Regions from separate parts of the Erwinia sp. E_sp_B01_1 genome, predicted to be linked through region 1. Evidence: predicted binding sites of a transcription regulator. Region 1 holds the regulator's gene; each other region holds the start of a gene.
The links. Region 1 encodes CRP, which controls carbon source genes, mostly activating them, when cyclic AMP is high. Its sites were predicted from a motif close to ATGTGANNNNNNTCACAT; they were not measured.

Region 1 (7,622 bases):
AGAGGGCGCTGCGTGCGCAACACCCGTCCGATACGGCTGAAATGGTAATAGCAAAAGGTCCCAACCGGATTATCCGGATTCTGACGCGAAATTTTCTCCAGCGCCTGCAACTGTTTTTCCATGGTGAAACGGTTGGGCAGCTTGTGATAGAGGATATCGTCGGCCAGTTCACGCAGCCTGGCAGCTATAGTCTGAGCATTCCAGCGAATGACCGCTTCAGCATGGCTCTGCTCAACCAGTTTTTGCACCTCCTCCGGCTGATGCAGACTGACTGAGATATGTTCCTGCAAATCCAGCGCCACCTGAAATGCCCGGGTTAGCCGTTTATGATGGTTATAACGGGTAGCTGACAGCATGTGCATTTGCTGATAGCAGGTGGTGATCAGGTCGACAGCTTTCTGCTGTCGTATCAGCAGCGGAGGCAGGGCCTTTTCAGGATCGGTAAGCCGGGTCAGCAGGGTATATTTGGCTTCGCAATAGCCCGCCAGCTCCCGGTAGAGCAGGCTGAGAGTTTCGCGCATCGGCTGCTCTTTCCACAGCCAGAACCAGAACCAGTTAAAGACTCCGTACCAGATTGTGCCCAAAATATAGAGCATCGGCGGTTCCCAGACGGGCATACGTCCGGCCAGACTCAGCGTAAAAATTGCAGCAATCAGCGAGCCTGGCAGCAAACGCCCATGCAGCGGGCTTAGCTCCCCGGTAATGCCCAGCAGCATCGCCATCGTAAAGAGAATAACCGGCAGGGGAACGGCATGGCCGCCAAGGTACTGGATCAGGAAGCTGCTGAAGGCAAACAGGCTTCCGCCGACAATCAGGCGTTTGAAAAAACGTTTATGAGGCGTATCGAGACCAGCAATATTGCAACAGGCAGGCACTAAGGAAAAGAGTAAACCTCTCTGCAAATCGCCCAGCAGCCATCCTGTAGCCACGGGTAAACAGAGCACCAGCGTCTGGCGCAGTGCGTAATTAACTTCTGGGTGATAAATGATTCGACGCCACATCACTCCGTACCAAATAAAACGGCGCAACAGTAACTGTTGCGCCGTGGATCAGAGCCGATTAGCGAGTGCCGTAGACAACGATCGTTTTACCGTGTGCCGAGATCAGGTTTTGATCTTCCAGCATTTTCAGAATACGCCCTACCGTTTCACGTGAGCAGCCAACGATCTGCCCAATTTCCTGGCGGGTGATTTTGATCTGCATGCCGTCCGGATGCGTCATGGCGTCGGGTTGCTTCGCCAGGTTCAGCAGGGTTTGCGCGATGCGACCTGTCACATCGAGGAAAGCTAAATTGCCCACTTTCTCAGAAGTCACCTGCAGACGACGCGCCATCTGTGAAGAGAGACGCATCAGAATGTCAGGGTTAACCTGAATCAGCTGACGGAATTTTTTGTAGGAGATCTCAGCCACTTCACAGGCTGTCTTCGCACGTACCCACGCGCTGCGTTCCTGACCCTCTTCGAACAGGCCAAGCTCGCCAATGAAGTCACCCTGATTGAGGTAAGAGAGGATCATCTCTTTGCCTTCTTCATCCTTGATAAGTACCGCTACTGCGCCTTTGACGATGTAGTAGAGCGTTTCCGCCTTTTCACCCTGATGAATCAGCGTGCTTTTGGAGGGATACTTATGAATATGGCAATGTGACAGGAACCATTCAAGTGTCGGGTCTGTTTGCGGTTTGCCGAGAACCATTCGCTGTTATCCTCTGTTGTAATCGTGCCTAAATACAGGGGCAGAGTTCCCTGCCAGGCGTTGAAATAGTCAAGCGTTTCCCATCAGGAAATTTATTCGGGCCTCTGTCAAAAGCCTGGCTCGTTATGTCGTCCCGTTTCGTCATGCATGTAGAGTACTGACGAATATATTACAGCTTTGTTTGTAGCACAGCTTTCAATGGGTGTCTTCTGTTGTCTCGCTTCAGCATAGTGCGAAAACTGCCGCATTGCCGTTTTTCAGGGTAAAGCGTAATCTGAGGTTAACTGAATGAATTAGAGGAACTTGTTATGCAGGCTCGGGTAAAGTGGGTAGAAGGGTTAACGTTTTTGGGAGAATCCTCATCGGGACATCAGGTGTTGATGGATGGGAATTCAGGCGATAAGGCACCAAGCCCGATGGAAATGGTGCTGATGGCCGCGGGCGGATGCAGCGCAATAGATGTGGTTTCCATCCTGCAGAAGGGCCGTCATAACGTCAGGGATTGCGAGGTTAAGCTAACTTCAGAGCGCCGTGAGGAAGCACCCCGCCTGTTTACCCATATCAATATGCACTTTATTGTCAGCGGTGCAGCGCTGGCTGATAAGGCCGTAGCGCGTGCTGTGGATCTCTCCGCTGAGAAATATTGCTCTGTTGCGCTGATGTTAGGAAAGGGCGTGGAGATCACCCACAGTTATGAAGTGATTGAATAACAGGATAAGTCACTGCATCACCGTTTTGCTGCTGCCCCGCACTGTCGGGGCATCACTCAATTTTTTCCCCTGGATCAGCCGTTTCACCAGCGGCCCCATGATCAATTCCATCGCCAGCCCCATTTTTCCACCCGGCACCACTAATGTATTGATGTGGGAGATAAAAGACCCCTGTAGCATCGACAACAGGTAGGGGAAATCAATATCCTCCAGCGCCTGGAAGTGGATCACTACAAAGCTCTCATCCAGCGAGGGAATGGCTCGCGCAGCGAAGGGGTTAGAGGTATCTACAGTGGGGACGCGCTGGAAGTTGATGTGTGTGCGCGAGAACTGTGGGGTGATGAAATTAATGTAATCTTCCATAGAGCGCACTACCGAATCCATTACCGCCTCGCGGGAGTGCCCCCGTTCACTGGTGTCGCGCACTAATTTCTGGATCCACTCCAGGTTAACGATGGGGACCACGCCGACCAGCAGGTCAACATGCTGTGAAACGTTATCGGTAGGCGTCACGACACCGCCGTGCAGGCCTTCATAAAACAAAACGTCGGTAGGTTCAGGCAGGGGTTGCCACGGCGTAAAGGTGCCCGGAACCTGGTTCCACGGCACAGCTTCATCATAAGTGTGAAGGTATTTACGCGATTTGCCGCTGCCGCTACGGCCATATTCAGCAAAGGTGTGTTCCAGTAGCGCGAAGTCATTGGCTTCGGGACCGAAATAGCTGATATGCCGGCCCATATCGCGCGCCTTACGGATGGCCATGTCCATCTCAGGACGGGTGTAGCGATGAAAGCTGTCACCTTCGACTTCTGCAGCATGCAGATTCAGCTGCTGGAAAATTTTTCTGAAAGCCAGGCTGGTGGTAGTGGTTCCCGCTCCGCTGGAACCGGTCACCGCGATGACCGGATGTTTGGCTGACATGGCATACCTCCCTGAAAAAAATCACATCGATCCAGCATTGGTACCATGTTTAACGCACAGGTGTCATCTCTGTGCATTAAACCGCCTTGTTAACCGGTCACCTGGCCACGAGGCATAATATTTACTGTTTCATGCAGTTCTGACCACACCAGCACTACTTCGCCGCTGTTTAGCAGGCGGCGAACGTCTGCAACTTTTTGTTCAAGGGTCTTTTCCTGCTCGCCATAGTCAGTGCCCTCCCGCAGCACAAAGGCTTCCAGCAGGTTATCGAGAGTTTCAGCGTCTAAATCTTTCCAGGGAATAATCACGTTAGTTGTCCAGCCAGGTTGAAAGCCATTGAGGTATACGTTGCTCAAGCCACATTTGCGGTTTCCGCAGGGTGCCGCCGACAAATCCTACGTGGCCGCCATACTCCGTCAGCTGATAAGTGACGCTGGAAGGCAGCAGGCCGGCAGCGGGTATGACCTCGCTGGTCATAAAGGGATCGTCTTTAGCATGGATGATCAGCAAAGGTTTTGCCACGCCGGGCAGTAAAGGCATCGCGCTACAGCGGCGATAATAGTCTGTTGCATCCAGAAATCCGTGCGCTCTGGCCGTAATAACGTCATCAAAATCCCGCAGTTTTTTCAACGCCCGGAGCTGCGGAAGGTCGATGGGCAGCGTTCCGGGCCAGGCGAGTAATTTACGCTCGGCATTCTGCTTGAGCAGGCTGAGGAGATAGCGCTGGTAGAAACGGGAAAATCCCTGTTCCAGCTTCAGGCTACAGGGTTCAAGCATCAGTGGGGCAGAAACCACCACTCCGGCATCAAGCAGGCAGGCATTCCCCTGTTCACCCATCAGACAGGCCAGCATATTTCCCCCAAGAGAGAAACCCACAGCAGCGGTAGGCACCGCTCCCCATTCCTCCCTTAGCCACTGAAGAAAGAAGCGGGCATCGCTGGTTTCGCCGGAGTGATAAATTCGCCGCAGCCGGTTCGGTTCGCCGCTGCACCCACGGAAATGCATCACCACGCCCAGCCAGCCCCGCGCTTTACAGACCTGCAGCAGTCCGTGCGCGTAGGGACTGTGGAAGCTTCCCTCCAGCCCGTGAAAGAGCACAACCCTGGGCTTATGTTTAGCGCCAGCGGGATCTTCACTCCAGGCCAGATCGACAAAATCCGTATCCGGAAGCGTCAGGCGCTGCCAGTGAGGTTGCAGCTCAATCCGGCGGCGAATCAGCCGTGGCAAAATCGTTTGCAGATGGGCATTGCTCATGCCAGCCAGCGGCCTGAAAGGCAGGGCTGTTCCGTGATTAAAATTCATGTTCAAAATGCTTGTAGGATCCCTGTCACATTGCTAGCTTCGACAAGTTCGTTTCTGGTCAGGGGGTGAGGAGCACCCGTTTCATATGGAACTGAGTTTATTTTTATCAATGTTGGGCTTTTTATGGGTCGCAGCCATTACGCCAGGCCCTAATAATATGTTACTCACCGCCTCCGGCGCCAATTTTGGTTTTTTGCGCTCATTGTGGCTGTTGATCGGCATCATGCTCGGTATGCAGGTGATGCTGCTGATGGTCGCCTTTGGGATTGGCGGCTTGATTCTGCTCTATCCTTCGCTGCATCTCTTTTTGAAAATAGCTGGCAGTGTCTATCTCCTCTGGCTGGCGTGGAAAATAGCCACGGCAACCTATGAGAAACTGGAAACCAGTAGCGCACCTGCCGCACCGATGCCGTTCTGGCAGGGCGGGTTGCTGCAGCTTATTAATCCCAAAGCCTGGCTAATGGCGCTGGGTGCCGTCGCCAGCTTCAGCCTGGCAGGGGATGAGTATCGCCATTCCGTCATGGCCATCAGCATCGGTATGGCGCTGGTTAACGTGGTTTCAGGCCTGATCTGGCTGGGCTTCGGTTCGCTGATTGGCCGCATTTTGCGGAGCCGTCGCGCCTGGACCGTTTTTAACCTCTCAATGGGTCTCCTGACTGCCGCCTGCGTCCTGTTGATTTGGCGCTGAAGACGCTTTCTGAAAGAACCATCGCCACGCGGTGGTTTTTTTATGGCTTAAATCCGCTTTTAAGCTTTGGTTTCCAGTGATTGTTCTAAGGATGAATGGTTATAAAAGATAATTTTTAATTACTTTATCGCGATGATTGCTCTCGGTTACAAAGGCGTTATTCAGACAATAACGATCACTTACCGGGGCAGGTTATGGCGGGAAAATTCACTCTTACAATTATTGCGGCGGCACTTTCATTGTCGGCACTCAGCGCACAAGCGGTGGATGTCACCGTCGCTTATCAAACTTCTGCGGAGCCGGCCAAGATCGCTCAGGCTGATGATACCTTCGCCAAAGAGAGCGGGGCGAAAGTGGACTGGCGCAAGTTTGACAGTGGAGCCAGCGTGGTGCGCGCGTTAGCTTCCGGGGACGTGCAGATTGGCAATATCGGATCCAGTCCTCTGGCGGTGGCCGCCAGTCAGCAGGTGCCCATAGAGGTCTTCCTGCTGGCCTCTCAGCTGGGAAATTCTGAAGCGCTGGTAGTGAAGAAAACTATCAGCAGTCCGCAAGATCTGCTCGGCAAACGCATTGCGGTGCCGTTCATCTCCACCACGCATTACAGCCTGCTGTCAGCGCTTAAACACTGGGGCATCCGTCCCGATCAACTTCAAATTGTTAATCTTCAGCCCCCTGCAATTATTGCTGCCTGGCAACGGGGCGACATTGATGGCGCTTACGTCTGGGCGCCAGCGGTGAATGAACTGGAGAAGGAGGGCAAAGTCCTGACCGATTCAGCACGGGTTGGCGAGTGGGGTTCACCGACGCTGGATGTGTGGGTAGTACGCAAAGATTTTGCGCAGCAGCATCCTGAAGTGGTCACCGCATTTGCCCGTAGTGCGTTAACGGCGCAAAAAGGCTATCTCGACAATCCGGAACAGTGGCTGAAAGACGGTAATAACCTCAGCAAGCTGTCGCGTCTGAGCGGTGTTCCGGAAGACCAGGTTCCGGGTCTGGTTAAGGGCAATACCTATCTCACCGCCCGGCAACAGGTGGAGCAACTGGGGAAACCCGTGGATCAGGCCATTATCGATACCGCTAAATTCCTCAAAGCTCAGGGCAAGGTGCTTCAGGCGGCCAGTGATTACAGCGACTATGTTACCGATCGCTTTGTTAAGCAAATTGCTGAGTGATTAAGGGGATCCCATGCTGACAGTTTCGCATCTGACGGCCCGCTATGAAGGGCACCTCGCGCTGCAGGATATCAATTTGTCGATCGACAGCGGCGAACTGCTGGTGGTATTAGGCCCTTCAGGCTGCGGCAAAACCACGTTGCTTAATCTGATTGCCGGTTTTCTGCCTGCGGAATCCGGCAGCATTCTCCTCGATGGCAAAGCCGTAAACGGACCTGGTGCAGAACGTGGCGTGGTCTTCCAGCATGAAGGGTTATTGCCCTGGCGAAACGTGCTGGATAACGTCGCGCTGGGTTTGCAGCTGGCGGGGATGGTGAAAGAGCCTCGCCGGGATATTGCCCGGAAGATGCTGAGGAAAGTCGGGCTGGAAGGAGCAGAAAAGCGCTTTATCTGGCAGTTATCCGGCGGCATGCGCCAGCGCGTCGGGATCGCCCGTGCGCTGGCAGCCGATCCTCAACTGCTGTTACTGGACGAGCCTTTTGGCGCACTGGATGCGTTTACCCGTGAACAGATGCAGGAGCTGTTGCTGACGTTATGGCGGGAAAGTGGCAAACAGATCCTGCTGATTACCCACGATATTGAAGAAGCTATTTTCCTGGCCAGCGAGCTGATCTTGCTGTCACCGGGGCCGGGTACCGTCATTGAGCGGATCCCGCTTGATTTTGGCCGCCGCTACGCAGCCGGGGAATCCTGCCGGGCGATCAAATCCGACCCCGCTTTTATTGAGCGTCGGGAGTACGTTCTGAGCCAGGTCTTTCAGCAGCGTGAGGTATTTTCATGAGCCTGTTATCGACGGAAAAAACCGTGCAGCGCAGTCTGAGCTGGCCTTTCAGCAGGCAGTTTACGCTGAGCACGGCAACACTACTGGTCCTGCTTGCCATCTGGTGGGGAGTGACTGAACTGCAGCTGATTGCACCGCTTTTTCTGCCTGCGCCGCAGCAGGTTTTTCATCAGCTGCTGACTATTGCCGGTTCCCAGGGATTTATGGATGCCACGCTGTGGCAGCATCTGGCCGCCAGTCTGAGCCGAATTTTAATAGCGCTGCTGGCTGCGGTGTTGATTGGCGTGCCAGTTGGCATTTTGATGGGCCTGAGTCAGACGGCTCGCGGCATTCTTGATCCCCTGATTGAGCTTTAC
Region 2 (7,622 bases), 690 kb from region 1:
CAGCTTATCCACACTGTGCTGCAAGTGTTTGTGCTGGCGAAGGCTGTCGTAAAAGAGTTCAGGTAACTCTGGCATTTTTTCGGCCCAGAAAGGCGCTTTCTCTTTTAAGGCCCGCACAATGGCAGGAATGCCAATCTGATCTTTAATCCAGTCTTCAAGGAAGGGCTTGGCAGTTTTCCACAGGTCCAGCTGCGGATAGAGCTGTCGGCCTACGCCTTCAACATACAGCAATGTTTTCTGCAGAAGAACCAACTGCGGCTGAACTTCCATATTGAAACGCCTTGCGGTGTTGAACAGGTTCAGCAGCACATGACCAAAGGAGATTTCTGCCAGCGGCTTTTCAAAGATAGGTTCACAAACCGTACGGATGGCAAATTCAAAATCTTCCACGTTGGTATCCGGTGGAACCCAGCCGGAATCAACGTGCAATTCCGCAACTTTACGGTAGTCGCGATTAAAGAACGCAATGAAATTTTCCGCCAGATAACGCTTATCTTCTTTATTCAGCGATCCCACTATTCCGCAGTCTATACCAATGTATTGCGGATCTTCGGGATGGTCATAACTGACGAAGATATTGCCCGGGTGCATATCCGCATGGAAGAAGCTGTCCCGGAACACCTGGGTGAAAAAGACCTGCACGCCACGTTCAGCCAGCAGTTTCATGTTCACGCCATGCTGTTCAAGCGCGACCACGTCAGAAATCGGGATGCCGTAGATGCGCTCCATGACCAGCATGGTTTCACTGCCATAATCCGAGAATATTTCAGGCACATAGAGCATTTTGCTCTTGTCGAAATTACGGCGTAACTGGATAGCGTTAGCTGCTTCACGCAGCAGGTTCAGCTCGTCAATCAGCGTCTTTTCGTAGTCCGCCACCACTTCCTGAGGACGCAGACGGCGGCCATCAGGTAACAGACGAGGTACCCAGCGGGCCATACGATTGATCAGCTTCATATCCGCTTTGATCACCGGCAGGATGTCAGGACGGATAACTTTGATTACCACTTCCCGGCCATTCTCTTTCAGCGTGGCAGTATGCACCTGAGCGATGGAAGCCGAAGCCAGAGGTTTGATCTCAAAGTGATCAAACAGCGTTTCAACCGGGCAGCCTAACGATAATTCAATCTGCTGTTTGGCCAGTACGCCGTCGAAAGGCGCAACACGGTCCTGCAGCATAGCCAGCTGGTCAGCAATTTGCGGGGGAAACAGATCGCGACGGGTAGACATCATCTGACCAAACTTGATCCAGACCGGTCCCAGCTGCTCCAGCGACAGACGAAGCCGTTCACCCAGCAGGAGATCCTTATGCCGGCCTGGCATCCAGAACAGACATTTACGCCACAGACGGAACAGAAGGGTCAGGCGGGTTTTGGGAACCAGTTCATCCAGGCCATAGGTGAGAAATATGCGGATGATAAAATAGAGGCGGCGAAGTTCTCCGAAGCTCATTTGGCCTCCAGGTTCGTCAGGCGGGTTTCTATTAGGGCAAGATCTCTCGACAACGCATCCACTTCCTCAGCAAACCAGGCCGCCTCGAGCCCACCGGGCGCAAGACGCCACTCTTCAGTGAGGGCCTGGCCAAGGTAATCCTGCTTACGTTGCACATCTCCGCGAATAAACCGCGCACTGCGGCGGGCCAGCTGGCTGATCCCCTGTGCTACCACATCCCCGGTCCAGGGCGCGAGGTATTCAGCAGGATCCAGCTCGGCAAGATCGATAAGGGCTGAGAAATGCTGCACAACCTGCAAATCCCCTTCAACTTCCAGTTCACCACTGCGGATCAGGCTGGTCAGTTGCTGACGGTCACGCAATTTGCGCAGCGTGGCAATCTGCGTTTTTACCGTACAGTCGGGTGTGTCACTCCACTCACCCAGCACGTCAACCTGGCGTTCGCTGAAGATAAAAATCAGCGGATGTTTAAGTTCAGCCAGCACAATAGCCAGGCTTTTACCGTTAAGGCGCTGACGTGCGGCTTTCAGGCCACGATCGCGATAGAGGATTTGATTTAGCGCCGTTTCCAGCCCCGCAGTTAACAGCGGCGTTAAAGTCATTCGCTTTCCTGTTTAAAACTTGAATCCACGGTGCAGTGCAACGATGCCACCAGTAAGGTTGTGGTAGGTGGTATTTTCAAAACCTACCTCTTCCATCATCTGCTTCAGGGTATCCTGATCGGGATGCATACGGATGGATTCAGCCAGGTAGCGGTAGCTTTCAGAGTCTTTCGCTACCAGTTCACCGATGCGTGGCAGGATATGGAAGGAGTAAGCGTCGTAAGCTTTGCTTAACGGCTCCAGCTGAGGCTTAGAGAATTCCAGAATCAGCAGACGGCCGCCTGGCTTTAATACGCGGAACATAGAGGCCAGCGCTTTCTCTTTTTCCGTGACGTTACGCAGGCCAAAGGCGATGGTAATGCAGTCAAAATGGTTGTCCGGGAATGGCAGAGCTTCTGCATTCGCCTGAACATAGTTGACGTTGCCGATAATGCCGTTGTTACGTAATTTTTCACGTCCAACTTTCAGCATGGAACTGTTGATATCAGCCAGCACTACTTCGCCAGTCTCGCCAACAAGGCGTGAGAATTTAGCCGTCAGGTCGCCGGTACCACCAGCCAGATCCAGCACTCGCTGTCCGCGGCGCACGCCGCTGCAGTCGATAGTAAAACGCTTCCATACGCGGTGGATGCCAAATGACATCAGATCGTTCATCAGATCGTATTTGGCCGCAACGGAATGGAAAACATCTGCCACCATTTCAGCCTTATCGCTTTTTGCTACGGTACGAAAGCCGAAATGGGTGGTGTCCTTTGATTCATCTGCCATTTGTTTTGCCTGCTCTGCAATCAATTATCTGCCAAGTGTACCAGAGTCCCGCAGGTCAGGCACGCAGCCCGGTGCTTATTCATTGACGCGTGCGGCCCTGTTATCCGGACTCAATCCAAACGGGCTTTGCGGATCGTCCTGCTCTTCATCGCCGGGATTTTCAGGGAAATCCGGCATCGCCTGCTCCACCAGCCGCGGGTTAATAGGTCGCTTCACTTCCACACCCAGCTGGCGGAAGCTTTCTGTCTGGGCTATCAGATTACCGCGACCTTCAGAGAGTTTTTTCATCGCAAAACGGTAGCTCTCCTGCGCCTTATCCAGGCTCTGGCCCATTGCGGACATATCGTCCACAAATAACCGCATCTTGTCGTAGAGCTTCGCAGCCCGATCGGCGATACGTTGCGCATGACGGCTCTGATGTTCATAGCGCCAGAGATTATTAATGGTTCTCAGGGCTACCAGCAGCGTGGTTGGACTCACTAACATGATGTTCAGGTTCAGGGCTTCGTTGATCAGCTCTGGCTGGCGATCGATAGCTAACAGGAATGCCGGTTCAACCGGGATAAACATCAACACATAATCCAGCGAGCGTAAACCGGGCAATTGTTGATAATCTTTTCGGCTCAGCAGGCGCAGGTGCCCCCGAATGGCAGCAATATGTTCGCTGATGGCCACTTCCCTGTCAGCCTCATCTTCGCCATTGAAGTAGCGCTCATAAGCCACCAGTGTCATTTTGGCATCGATAACCACATCCTTGCCCTGCGGCAGGCGCACAATCACATCAGGTTGCATCCGCCCGCTTTGTTCGAGCTGAATGTTCACCTGCGTTTCATACTCATGCCCCTCACGCAGCCCGGACGCCTCCAGCACCCGGCTGAGCACCACTTCGCCCCAGTTGCCCTGGGTTTTATTATCGCCTTTCAGGGCTTTAGTCAGGTTGATCGCTTCCTGGGCCATTTGCGCATTAAGCTGCTGAAGATTGCGAATTTCGTGGGAAAGCGTGTGCCGTTCACGGGCTTCCTGACCAAAGCCTTCCTGCACCTGTCGGCGGAACCCTTCAAGCTGTTCGCGAAGAGGAGAAATCAGGCTGTTAAGGCTCTGCTTATTCTGCTCGTCGACCCGGCGGCCACTGTTTTCAAAAATCCGGTTAGCCAGATTTTCAAACTGGGCATTCAGCCGCTGTTCACTGTTGACCAGCAGGCGCTGCTTCTCATCTGCCGCCATCCGCGTCTCTTCAAGACGAATAGTCACCTCACGCAATTCCGCTTCCTGCGAGCTGTTGATTTCCAACTGATTCCGTAACTCGCGCGTCAGCTGTTCGGTTTCGTTGCGCCAGTGGTCAAGATGGTGGAGCTTCTCCTGGGCCGCTGACAAGGTGCCATGTAGCTGGCGCAGTTCGAGTTCATTTTGCCTCTGGGCTGTTTGCTGGCTCTCTGTCTGAAGCTGAAGTCTGTCCCGTTCCTGGCGCAGTTGTTCGGCTGCCTGGAGCAGCAGTTGCCGTTCGGTCTCCTGTTTTGAAGAGACCTGCTGCCCGCGAAACCAGGCAATCACCCACCCCGCTAACAGGCCAGCCAGGCCAAGACAAACGCCATAACTGATTGTTGCATCCACCGTTGTTCTCCCGCACGAACTTATCTACGGGAAAAGGTAGAGGCGCACTGTATGAATGTCCAGATAAAAAGCAGGAAGCTGGGCCGTGATGAAGGGATTTGTAGCAAATTCTGGAGGCGGACCGAAGAATATCAACTTTCGGGGGGAGGAAGAAAAACAGAGGGGAACTCCCCTCTGCATCAAGCCGATCAGATTAAACGACGGGCAGCGTCCACCACGATGCGCACGGCATCGCTTTCGGTTCTTTTCATGGTTTCAGCGTCAGGTATTTCCTGCTGGGTACGGTTGACAATTACACCAGCAACCATACCTGCACGCAGCCCCTGGCTTGCACACATGGTTAACAGGGTGGCGGACTCCATCTCGTAGTTCAGCACGCCCATTTGCTGCCATTCCTTCATAGAATCCTGGTAACGCTTGACCACACGGCCTGAGAAGGTGTCATAACGTTCCTGACCCGGATAGAAGGTATCGGACGAGGCGGTGATGCCAATATGCGTGGTTGCACCGGCTGCTTTAGCCGCTTCTACCAGTGCCGTCGTGCAGGTAAAGTCAGCCACGGCTGGGAACTCCAGCGGCGCAAAATGCAGGCTCGCACCATCAAGACGGACCGATCCTGTAGTCACCAGGACATCACCCACGTTGATGTCAGGTTGAATGGCGCCGGTGGTCCCAACGCGCAGGAATGTCCGTACGCCCAGTTGTGCGAGCTCTTCCACAGCAATAGACGTTGAAGGACCCCCAATACCGGTGGAACAAACGATAACGGTTTTTCCCTCAATTTCTGCGCGCCAGGTAGTGAATTCCCGGTGCGAGGCCAGGTGGACAGGATTGTCCATCAGGGCGGCAATTTTTTTCACCCGTTCAGGGTCGCCCGGCACAATCGCCAGGGTTGCGCCCTGCAAATCCGCTTTTGTTAAACCCAAGTGAAAAACGTCTGAGTGTGCCATTTCAAACTCCTGTAACGGAAAAGGGGGATAAGATCATTGGTGCTCACAGTAATGCAAAGTCGCCGAAATTTATGTGAATTGAATCACTCTCATTAATGAAAGTTGCAACAGTTAACATTTAAGAAGTGATATGAGTCACATTTAAACACTGTTTTCTGTGCCGTTGCTACAACTTGCCCTGTGGCCTGAGCAGCGGCAGTGTTAATGATGAGCGCTGAACGGTCCCCTGACCTGAACGTAATCCTGGCTATAGTTAGCTGATTACGCTAATGCATACATGGAGAGAACAATGAAAACCGAAGAAAATATAACTCAAAAAATGAGCAATAATGGGTTCACTCCTGCGGTCTCACCTACCGCATCAACCACAATCATTACCGACAGCGCTGAAATTCAGTCAGGTGAAACCTCGATCCCGACGCAGGGCGAAAATATGCCTGCTTTTCATGCCAAACCACGCCATGCCAGTGGCCCGCTTCCGGTGATTCTGGTGGTGCAGGAGATTTTCGGCGTCCATGAGCATATCCGCGATATCTGCCGCCGTCTGGCAAATGAAGGTTACCTGGCCATTGCACCAGAGCTGTACTTCCGTCAGGGTGATCCTTCTGAATACCACGACATCCCTACGCTTTTTAAAGAGTTAGTCAGCACCGTGCCAGACTCTCAGGTGCTTGCCGATTTGGATCATGTTGCTAACTGGGCTTCCCGTCATGGCGGCGATATGCGCAACATGGGGATCACCGGTTTTTGCTGGGGAGGCCGCATCACCTGGCTGTATGCAGCACACAACCCTCAGCTTAAAGCTGCCGTAGCCTGGTATGGCAAACTGGTAGGCGAAAAGACCCTGAAACAGCAGAAGCAGCCGGTAGATGTCGCTGTAGATTTGACTGCCCCGGTATTAGGGCTTTATGGCGGAAAGGATGACAGCATTCCCCAGGAGAGCGTGGAAACTATGCGCCAGGCGCTGCGCGCGGCAAATTCAAAATCCGAAATCGTGGTTTATCCCGATGCCGGACACGCTTTCAACGCTGATTATCGTCCCAGCTATCACCAGGAGTCAGCCAAAGATGGCTGGCAGCGGATGCTTTCATGGTTTCAGCAGAACGGCGTGAAATAACGCTGCTGAGCATTGAAGCTCACGTGCCCCTCCCTGCCTGATTAATTCATAAAAAAAGGGGCGCCATGCGCCCCCATTTCATCTCAGCAGGATAATCAGGCTTCGGCCTTACGCAGATTCTGCGCGGCTTTCACCATGTTAGCCAGCGCCTGACGGGTTTCCGGCCAGCCACGTGTTTTCAGACCACAATCCGGATTAACCCACAGACGCTCGACCGGAATACGTTTTGCCGCCTTCAACAGCAGCTCTTCCATCCACTCCACGCTCGGGACGTTGGGTGAGTGAATGTCGTAGACGCCCGGACCAATGTCATTCGGGTATTCAAACTCTTCAAATGACTCCAGCAGCTCCATATCCGACCGTGAAGTTTCAATGGTGATGACGTCTGCATCCAGCGCCGCAATGGAATCCATGATGTCGTTAAATTCGCAGTAACACATATGGGTGTGGATCTGGGTCTCATCCTGCGCCACAGCGGCATTCAGGCGGAAGGCATCAACAGCCCACTCCAGATAGGCAGCCCAGTCGGACTGGCGAAGTGGCAGACCTTCACGCAGGGCTGGCTCATCAATCTGAATAATACCGATACCGGCTTTCTCCAGATCTTCCACTTCATCACGCAGTGCCAGCGCAATCTGTTTAGCGATGGTTTCGCGGGTAACGTCCTCGCGAGGGAAAGACCAGCACAGGATAGTGACCGGCCCGGTCAGCATGCCTTTTACCGGTTTTTCGGTCAGAGACTGGGCGTATTTCGCCCACTCAACGGTGATCGCTTCAGGACGGCTGATATCACCAATAATCACCGGGGGCTTAACGCAGCGTGAACCATAGCTTTGTACCCAGCCATTCTGGGTGAAGGCAAACCCGTCCAGGTTTTCACCGAAATATTCCACCATATCGTTACGTTCCGCTTCGCCGTGGACCAGCACGTCCAGGCCCAGACGCTCCTGCTCTACGATGGCCTGTTTAATATGTTCAGCGATACCAGTGCGATAATGGCTGCCATCCAGACGCCCCTGTTTAAAGTCCAGGCGCAGGCCACGGATTTCAGTTGTTTGCGGGAAGGAACCGATAGTCGTGGTTGGCCATGCAGGTAGCTGGAAGCGCTTACGCTGAGCTTCA
Region 3 (7,622 bases), 1.8 Mb from region 1:
GGGATACGTTCGTTGATGCGGCGAATGACTCGCTCGACAATACGGTGACGTTCGCTGGAAGTCAGGCGCGCACTGCGCATATCTTCAGGAATATCCAGCGGCAGCCAGAGGGTGGGCAACACCAGCTGAACAGCTTCGTCCCAGGGATTGTCGGTGCCGTGTCCATACCATAGCTCAGCGGCGGAAAAGCGGCTGACCGACCAGCGGATCATATCCTGAATGGTATGCAACTCACTGACTGCTTCATCAACGAAAATTTTGTCCAATGTGCCCTCCACAGGCCTTACTAAAACTCGGCAGCTAGTTTGCCATGAAGCTGGCGATAATTCAGCGCGGCGGGGTGAAAAAGCTGACATTTGTTTTTTGAGTGCACAACTCAGGGTAGACTGTGGGCAATCAAGACGACAATGCGTGGCGTTTTGCGTCATTAAAGCCCGACAATGAGAATCAGATGAGTAAAAAACAGCCCCTCAGCGCCGAAGATCAGGCGCTGTTTCGCGGATTGATGACCGGCACCCGGAAACTGGCACAGGACACCATCGTGCACAAACCGCCGCGTAAAAAGATCACCGAAGTGCCGCAGAAAAAGCTGATTTCTGAGCAGATGGACGCCAGCCACTATTTTTCTGATGAGTTCCAGCCGCTGCTGGCGGAAGAAGGCCCGACGCGCTATGTGCGCAGTGATGTCAGTCATTACGAGTTGAAAAAGCTGCGCCGTGGCGATTACACGCCGGACATTTTTCTCGATTTGCACGGGCTGACGCAGAAGCAGGCAAAAGAGGAGCTGGGTGCATTGATTGCAGCCTGCCGCCGTGAACATATTTTTTGCGCCAGCGTGATGCACGGGCACGGCAAGCATGTGCTGAAACAGCAGACGCCATTATGGCTGGCACAGCATCCTGTGGTGATGGCGTTTCATCAGGCGCCCAAGCTGTTTGGCGGGGATGCCGCGCTGCTGGTGCTGATTGAGGTTGAAGAGTGGCAGCCGCCTGAACTGCCCTGAGATCGCGAAAGGCCGTTGATCACGGCCTTCCAGAATATCCCTTTCCAGTGGGTTACCACCTTTCCGGGCAGACGGGACAGCACTGCCCCATCAATATTATATCGCTTTTTTCAACCTGGACGGGCTGACCTGCCACTCCAGCGTGCCGCTACTGTTGTCAGCATCAAATTCGATACGGGCAATGGCAGAGGTGGCAAACATCGGCGGCGCTTCCTGCGGGCAGAGTTCAGACACCAGGTAACCCACCAGAGGCAGGTGGGAAATCACCAGCACGGACTTCACCCCTTCTTTAGCCAGCACCTGCAGATAGCAGGCCACCAGCGCGGGATCGCCGCCAGGAGTCAGTTCAGGCAGCACTTCCTGCCCTTCCGGCAGCGTCAGGCCTTCACGTACCGTTGAAAGCGTCTGTTCAGCACGCAGATACGGGCTGACTAATACACGTTCGATATCCACTTTCTGGCTGTTAAGCCAGTTCGCCATCTGGCGTGATTCATCACATCCGCAATGAGTCAGGGGTCTTACAGAATCACTAGCTGCATCTAATGCCGCATCGCCGTGACGCATAATGAAAACTTGCATAATGCACCGCTGTTGTTAAACATAAACGCCGGAAAAAAACCGCTTCCCGACTCTTCATTCAGTGAATGAACGCTGTGTTGTACCCTAATGCCTTGAGTATAGTCAACCGATTGTTTACTAAATGAGCGCTTTCCAGAACAGTGCCAGAAGGCGCGATTCTGAGGCAAAAATCTAACCCGCTGAATCCGCATGGCTATTCAATTTCACCTTGCTGTCAAAGAACTTTTCCCCGGAGCTGGCCTGCCATTGTAAAGCTTCGCAAGGCGCAAAACGTTCGCCATGCGCCTGCTTCAGTCGCTCTAATGTGTTGACCACCGTGATGGCGCCCAGGCGATCGATATAGCGGAAAGGTCCGCCTAAAAATGGCGGAAAACCTATGCCAAATACTGCGCCAATATCGCCCTCTTTCGCCGAGCGTATCACGCCTTCATCCAGCGTTCGGGCTGCTTCATTCAACATCATCATGACGCAACGGTCCGCAATCGACTCTGCGCTCTGGTGCGCTTTTGGCGTCAGATTAAGAAGCTTGTAGAGGCTCTTATCCACGGTTTTACCGCTGAGGAAGTTTTTCCGGCCATACTGATAAAACCCCCGGCCATTTTTGCGGCCTTTACGGTTGTCATTCAGTACTGCTTCAAATTCCTCAGGCGCTTTGAAACGTTCCCCCCAGGCTTTCTCCAGCACGGGCATAATATGTGTCCCCACATCTATGCCCACCTCATCCAGCAGTTGAATCGGCCCGACCGGAAAACCGAATTTCACCAGCGCCCGGTCGATATGCTCAATGGGCTCGCCTTCCAGCAGGCAGCGCATCGCTTCATTTATATAGGGCGCCAGAATGCGGTTTACAAAGAATCCGGCACGGTCTGCCACCACAATCGGTGTTTTGCCCTGCTTCTTCGCCAGTGCCACTACCGTGGCGATAGTTTCATCAGAGGTGGTCGCATGAGGGATCACTTCCACCAGGGGCATTTTGTCGACCGGACTGAAATAGTGCAGCCCGATAACGTTTTCCGGACGCAGGGCGTTAGCCGCAATATCGCCAATCGGCAGCGAGGAGGTATTTGAGGCAAAAATAGTGGCTGATGAAGTGTTGGCTTCAACTTCGGCCACCATCTTCTGTTTCAGCACCAGATCTTCAAACACGGCCTCAATAATCACCTCACGATGATGGAAACCCTGATAGTCGGTGCCGCCGCCAATCAGCGCCATTTGACGTTGGCGTTCAGCCGGACGCATATGACGCCGGTTAACGCTTTTACTCAGCAGATCCCAGCTGTATTTCATCGCATGGTTGATGCCATCCGGTTTGATGTCTTTGATCCGCACCGGTAGCCCGCCGCGGCTGGCCGTAACAAAGGCGATGCCACCGCCCATCAAACCGCCCCCCAGTACACCGACGGATTTAATGTCATGAGGATCAGCATTCGCCCCCCGGTCTTTCTTCATCTCTGTGGTGGCAAAGAAAATGCTGCGCAGCGCGACAGACTGGGGCGTCATTGCCAGTTCACCAAACGCTTTTGCTTCAGCGGCATAACCGCTGCTGCTGCCCTGCTGCAGGCCGGTTCGTACAACTGAGAGAATTTTGCGGGTGGCGGGATAATTTCCCTGGGTTTTAGTCTGGGTCTGCCGGGCAGCCAGGGCAAATAACAGCGCCCGCCCGGCAGGGGCATTAAGCAGACGCTCGCGCAGCGGCAGCGTTTTGCGGGGCTTACGGCCATTCAGCGCCATTTTTACCGCCGTTTCCAGTAAAATTGTTTCCGGAACAGCTTCTTCCACCAGGCCCAGTTTCAGCGCCTGCTTCGCGCGCAGCGTTTTACCGGTCAGTATCAGATCCAGCGCGCGGGAGGCGCCAATCAGACGCGGCAAACGTTGAGTGCCACCGGACCCCGGCAGCAGGCCCAGCTGCACTTCCGGCAGCCCCAGGCGGGTTTTATCATCCAGCGTGCAGACCCGCTGATTGCAGGCTAACGCCAGCTCAAGCCCACCACCGAGGCAGGCTCCGTGAATGGCTGCCACTACCGGGACTGACAACGAGGCGATTTCGGCCATGACTTTTTGTCCCTGTAGCGCCAGGGCTTCCGCTTCCGCCGCCGTTTTGCAGGCGGCAATCATCGAAATATCCGCTCCGGCTATAAAGGAGTCCGGTTTGCCTGAAATCAACACCAGCCCGGCAAGACGCTGATGACTTCGTGCTTTGGCAATCACCTCCCGAATCTGGTCGGCAAACTCCGCCTTCAGCGTGTTCATCTTCTCGCCAGGCACATTAATAGTTATGACGCCAACGTTATCCAGCCTCATCGCCAGGGTAAAAGCCGTGGTGTTTTCCATCTTATTCCGCCTCCAGAACCATTGCAGCCCCTAAACCACCTGCGGCGCAGGCGGTAACCAGGCCCAGCCCACCGCCGCGGCGTCGCAGTTCATTGAGCGTCTGGGTGATCATCCTCGCCCCGGTCGCGGCAAAAGGGTGCCCGTAGGCTATGGAGCCGCCCAGCACGTTGAATTTTTCTTCATTTACCTCACCCAGCGCATGGGGCCGGTTCAGCACCTCACGGGCAAAACGCTCACTGGCAAACATCTTGAGGTTGGCCAGCGTCTGCGAGGCAAAGGCTTCATGCATATCTATCAGCGTCAGATCGTTAAGGGTAATCCCGGCCCGATCCAGCGCCAGCGGCGATGCATAAGAGGGGCCGAGCAGCATATCCTGCCAGACATCAATGGCCGTGAAGGCGTAGCTCCTGAGGTAGCCCAGCGGCACGATCCCCAACTCTCTGGCACGCGATTCCGTCATCAATACCACCGCGGCGGCTCCGTCGGTCAGAGGCGTGCTGTTAGCAGCGGTTACTGTGCCATGCTTACGATCGAACGCCGGACGAAGCCGGGCGTAATCTTCCAGGGTGGATTGCAGGCGGATAGTGTTGTCCTGCTCAAAAGCTTTACGCCACGGAGGCACAAAAGCGGTCATCACCTCTCCGGTCAGCTTGCCGGATTCCCAGGCTCTGGCAGCACGCTGATGGGAGCGATGCGCGAAAGCATCCTGTTGCAGGCGTGAGATACCGTGGCTTTTCGCCATTTGCTCTGCCGTGTCGCCCATCCGCAGGCCGGTGGAATATTCTGCCACGGCGGGAGGCACAGGCAGCAAATCTCGCGGGCGAAGCTGGCTGAACAGCTTCATTTTCTGCGAGAAGGTTTTGGCTTTATTGAGATCGACCAGCACCCGTCCGAGCTTTTTACTGACGCCAATCGGCAGAACTGAGGAGGAGTCAGCCCCACCTGCAATGCCAGCCTGCACCGTTCCGGCCATCAGACTCTCCGCCAGATTAGCCACCGCCTGGAAACTGGTGGCACAGGCCCGGCTGACGCTATAGGCATCGGTATGCACACTCAGGCCGCTGCCCAGCACGATTTCACGGGCGATATTCGGCGCTTCAGGCATTTGTATCACCTGACCAAATATCAGTTGCTCTATGGCTTCCGGTGGCAATTCACTGCGTGCCAGCAGTTCGCTGACGACCATTCGTCCCAGCTCAATGGCCGGAACGCCGTGCAGCGCGGTAGCCTGGCGGGCAAAAGGTGTGCGGAGTCCGTGAGCGATCGCGATGCGATCGCCCTGACGCGTCAGCAAGGGAAGCGCTGTGCTCATTCTGGTCACCCTTAAAATCCTGTGCGGCATCATTGCCAAAGAGGTCAGACCTCTAAGGTTAACCGGATTCGATGAATCTGCACGGGAATTGAAGAAAAATTGCGAGAGCACACACGCTTTAAGGAACAATGAGCGGTGATTTGCCACTCATTGTCCGGCACGGAAGATTAACGCAGGCCGAGCTGGAAAATCATCGTTTCAGCCTGGCAGCTGAAGGTGAAGTCCGCTGCCAGCAGCACGCCATCAGGCTGTTCGCTGTAGCGGGCATCAATCACGCAGGGATCGGATTCAACCTGACGGGCTTTTTCGGTGAGCTGCGCCAGCATCGCTTCTGCCTGTTGGCGGGTTTCATACAGCTGGCTCCAGCTTGCGGTACAGTCGGTGTTATCCATGATGGTACCAACATCTACACAGCAGCAGGCGGCCGTTTCAGTGGCGCTGCATTTTTTAATGGCATGGGTCATGGGGGTCTCCGGTTAGCCTGTGGAAGGCGGAAGAAGGTGAAATGTCTGGCAACTACTCTACGCTTACCGTAAAACGTTGTCCGTCAATTCACCGAAAAAGGGCCATTAAGTGATGAAAATCACAGTTAAAATTGATCTGAAACAGGCCAGACTCAGGGCGGTGATTTGATACCCACAGGTTTTTGTTAAGCAGATCTCTTTTTGTGGATCAATTCGGAAATATTTATAAAACAATATTGCAACACCATCACAGGTCAGACCTATACTGGGGCCACTGGTCTGATTTGTTAGCCGTAGATCGGTCCCTAATATCCGCGATCCCTGGTTACGTTATGTAACAGAGTTTAATAATAATCAGATAGATGAGGTTGTGGTCATGAACCATAAGAACCTGTTTGCGAAGTCTGCACTTGCTGTTGCAGTGGCGATTGTCTCTTCGAACGTTTATGCGGCCGGCTTTCAGCTTAATGAATTTTCCTCTATCGGACTGGGCCGTGCCTATTCCGGTGAAGGTGCGATGGGTGATACGGCGGCTTCTGCCAGCCGCAACCCTGCCACTATGGCGTTGATGGATCGCCCGATGTTCTCTGTTGGTGCAGTATTTATCGACCCTGACGTGGATATCAGCGGTGACAGTCCGTCTGGCCAGAGTCTGGATGCGAATAATATTGCGCCCGCTGAGTGGGTGCCCAATATTCATTACGTCCAGCCAATTAACGACCAGTGGTGGCTTGGCGCATCGGCAACCTCAAATTATGGTCTGGCTACTGAGTTTAATAACAGCTATGCCGCTGGACCTTATGCCGGTAAAACCGATCTGCAAACCCTCAACCTTAATTTAAGTACGGCCTACCGTCTTAATCAGCATTTCAGTTTTGGTGTTGGGTTTGATGCCGTTTATGCCCGTGCCAAAATTGAACGTTATGCGGGTGAATCCGGTCAGGCGCTGGGCCTGCCGGCAGATACCCAGATTGCTCACCTGAAAGGGGATGAGTGGGGCTATGGCTGGAACGCCGGTATCCTGTACGAGGTGGATGAGAACAACCGCTTCGGCCTCTCCTATCGTTCTGAAGTAAAAATCGACTTTGACGGCGACTATAAGAGCAGCATACCGGGCTATATTAACCCGATTAATCAGGCAGCCAATCTTGGCCTGCCGTACGGTACCGATGGCAACACCATTCCGGGTGCACTGACCCTGAACCTGCCTGAAATGTGGGAACTCTCCGGCTACCATAAAGTGGCACCGCAGTGGGCTGTCCACTACAGCCTGGCCTATACCAGCTGGAGCCAGTTCCAGGAGCTGAAAGCCACGGGCAGTAATGGTCAGACGCTGTTCCAGAAAGATGAAAGCTTCAAAGATGCCTACCGCATCGCGCTGGGAACCTCCTACTTCTATGATGAGAACTGGACTTTCCGTACCGGTATCGCCTTTGATGACAGCCCGGTTCCAGCTGAAAACCGTTCCATCTCTATCCCGGACCAGGATCGTCTGTGGCTGAGCGCCGGTGCCTCCTATGCATTTAACCAGGATGCCTCTGTCGACGTAGGTGTTTCCTATATGCATGGTCAGCACGTGACCATTCAGGAAGGTGATTACACCTTTAACTCAACCGGTAAAGCCTGGCTGTATGGCGCGAACTTTAACTATAAGTTCTGATCCTCTGCCAGAAACAAAAAAGGCCTGTCGCATGACAGGCCTTTTTTATGGCTGCAGAAACTAGTTTGCATCGATATCGTTCAGCTCGTCCTGGATCGCCGACGCATTCGGGTTTTCCTGCGGGATCAATTTGCCATCGCTGGCCAGGAAGTCATGACGCTGGAAATAGGCTGCTCTGATAAAGGCATAAGGATCCTGTGAATTATGCAGGATCGCATCTGAGTCCAGCAGCTGCGCTCGTGTTTCAACCCCTTCCACAACCCACTTGCCGGC

Region 2: the regulator CRP is predicted to act here: its motif matches at 5,507-5,524, upstream of udp (uridine phosphorylase).
Region 3: the regulator CRP is predicted to act here: its motif matches at 5,797-5,814, upstream of VRC33_RS15920 (YfcZ/YiiS family protein).

The regions. Positions count from the first base shown of each region.
Region 1 is NZ_CP142208.1:409,592-417,213, forward strand. It holds gene VRC33_RS01795 (YccS/YhfK family putative transporter) at 1-1,001, opposite strand, end outside; gene crp (cAMP-activated global transcriptional regulator CRP) at 1,060-1,692, opposite strand; gene VRC33_RS01805 (OsmC family protein) at 2,001-2,402, shown strand; gene VRC33_RS01810 (phosphoribulokinase) at 2,412-3,323, opposite strand; gene VRC33_RS01815 (YheU family protein) at 3,413-3,631, opposite strand; gene VRC33_RS01820 (hydrolase) at 3,633-4,625, opposite strand; gene VRC33_RS01825 (LysE family translocator) at 4,711-5,313, shown strand; gene tauA (taurine ABC transporter substrate-binding protein) at 5,508-6,485, shown strand; gene tauB (taurine ABC transporter ATP-binding subunit) at 6,499-7,266, shown strand; gene tauC (taurine ABC transporter permease TauC) at 7,263-7,622, shown strand, end outside.
Region 2 is NZ_CP142208.1:4,524,754-4,532,375, forward strand. It holds gene ubiB (ubiquinone biosynthesis regulatory protein kinase UbiB) at 1-1,452, opposite strand, end outside; gene VRC33_RS21000 (SCP2 domain-containing protein) at 1,449-2,054, opposite strand; gene ubiE (bifunctional demethylmenaquinone methyltransferase/2-methoxy-6-polyprenyl-1,4-benzoquinol methylase UbiE) at 2,067-2,822, opposite strand; gene rmuC (DNA recombination protein RmuC) at 2,898-4,433, opposite strand; gene udp (uridine phosphorylase) at 4,622-5,383, opposite strand; gene VRC33_RS21020 (dienelactone hydrolase family protein) at 5,673-6,500, shown strand; gene metE (5-methyltetrahydropteroyltriglutamate--homocysteine S-methyltransferase) at 6,596-7,622, opposite strand, start outside.
Region 3 is NZ_CP142208.1:3,394,943-3,402,564, forward strand. It holds gene prmB (50S ribosomal protein L3 N(5)-glutamine methyltransferase) at 1-266, opposite strand, end outside; gene smrB (endonuclease SmrB) at 452-1,003, shown strand; gene sixA (phosphohistidine phosphatase SixA) at 1,100-1,582, opposite strand; gene fadJ (fatty acid oxidation complex subunit alpha FadJ) at 1,754-3,913, opposite strand; gene fadI (acetyl-CoA C-acyltransferase FadI) at 3,915-5,225, opposite strand; gene VRC33_RS15920 (YfcZ/YiiS family protein) at 5,393-5,689, opposite strand; gene fadL (long-chain fatty acid transporter FadL) at 6,066-7,349, shown strand; gene mlaA (phospholipid-binding lipoprotein MlaA) at 7,410-7,622, opposite strand, start outside.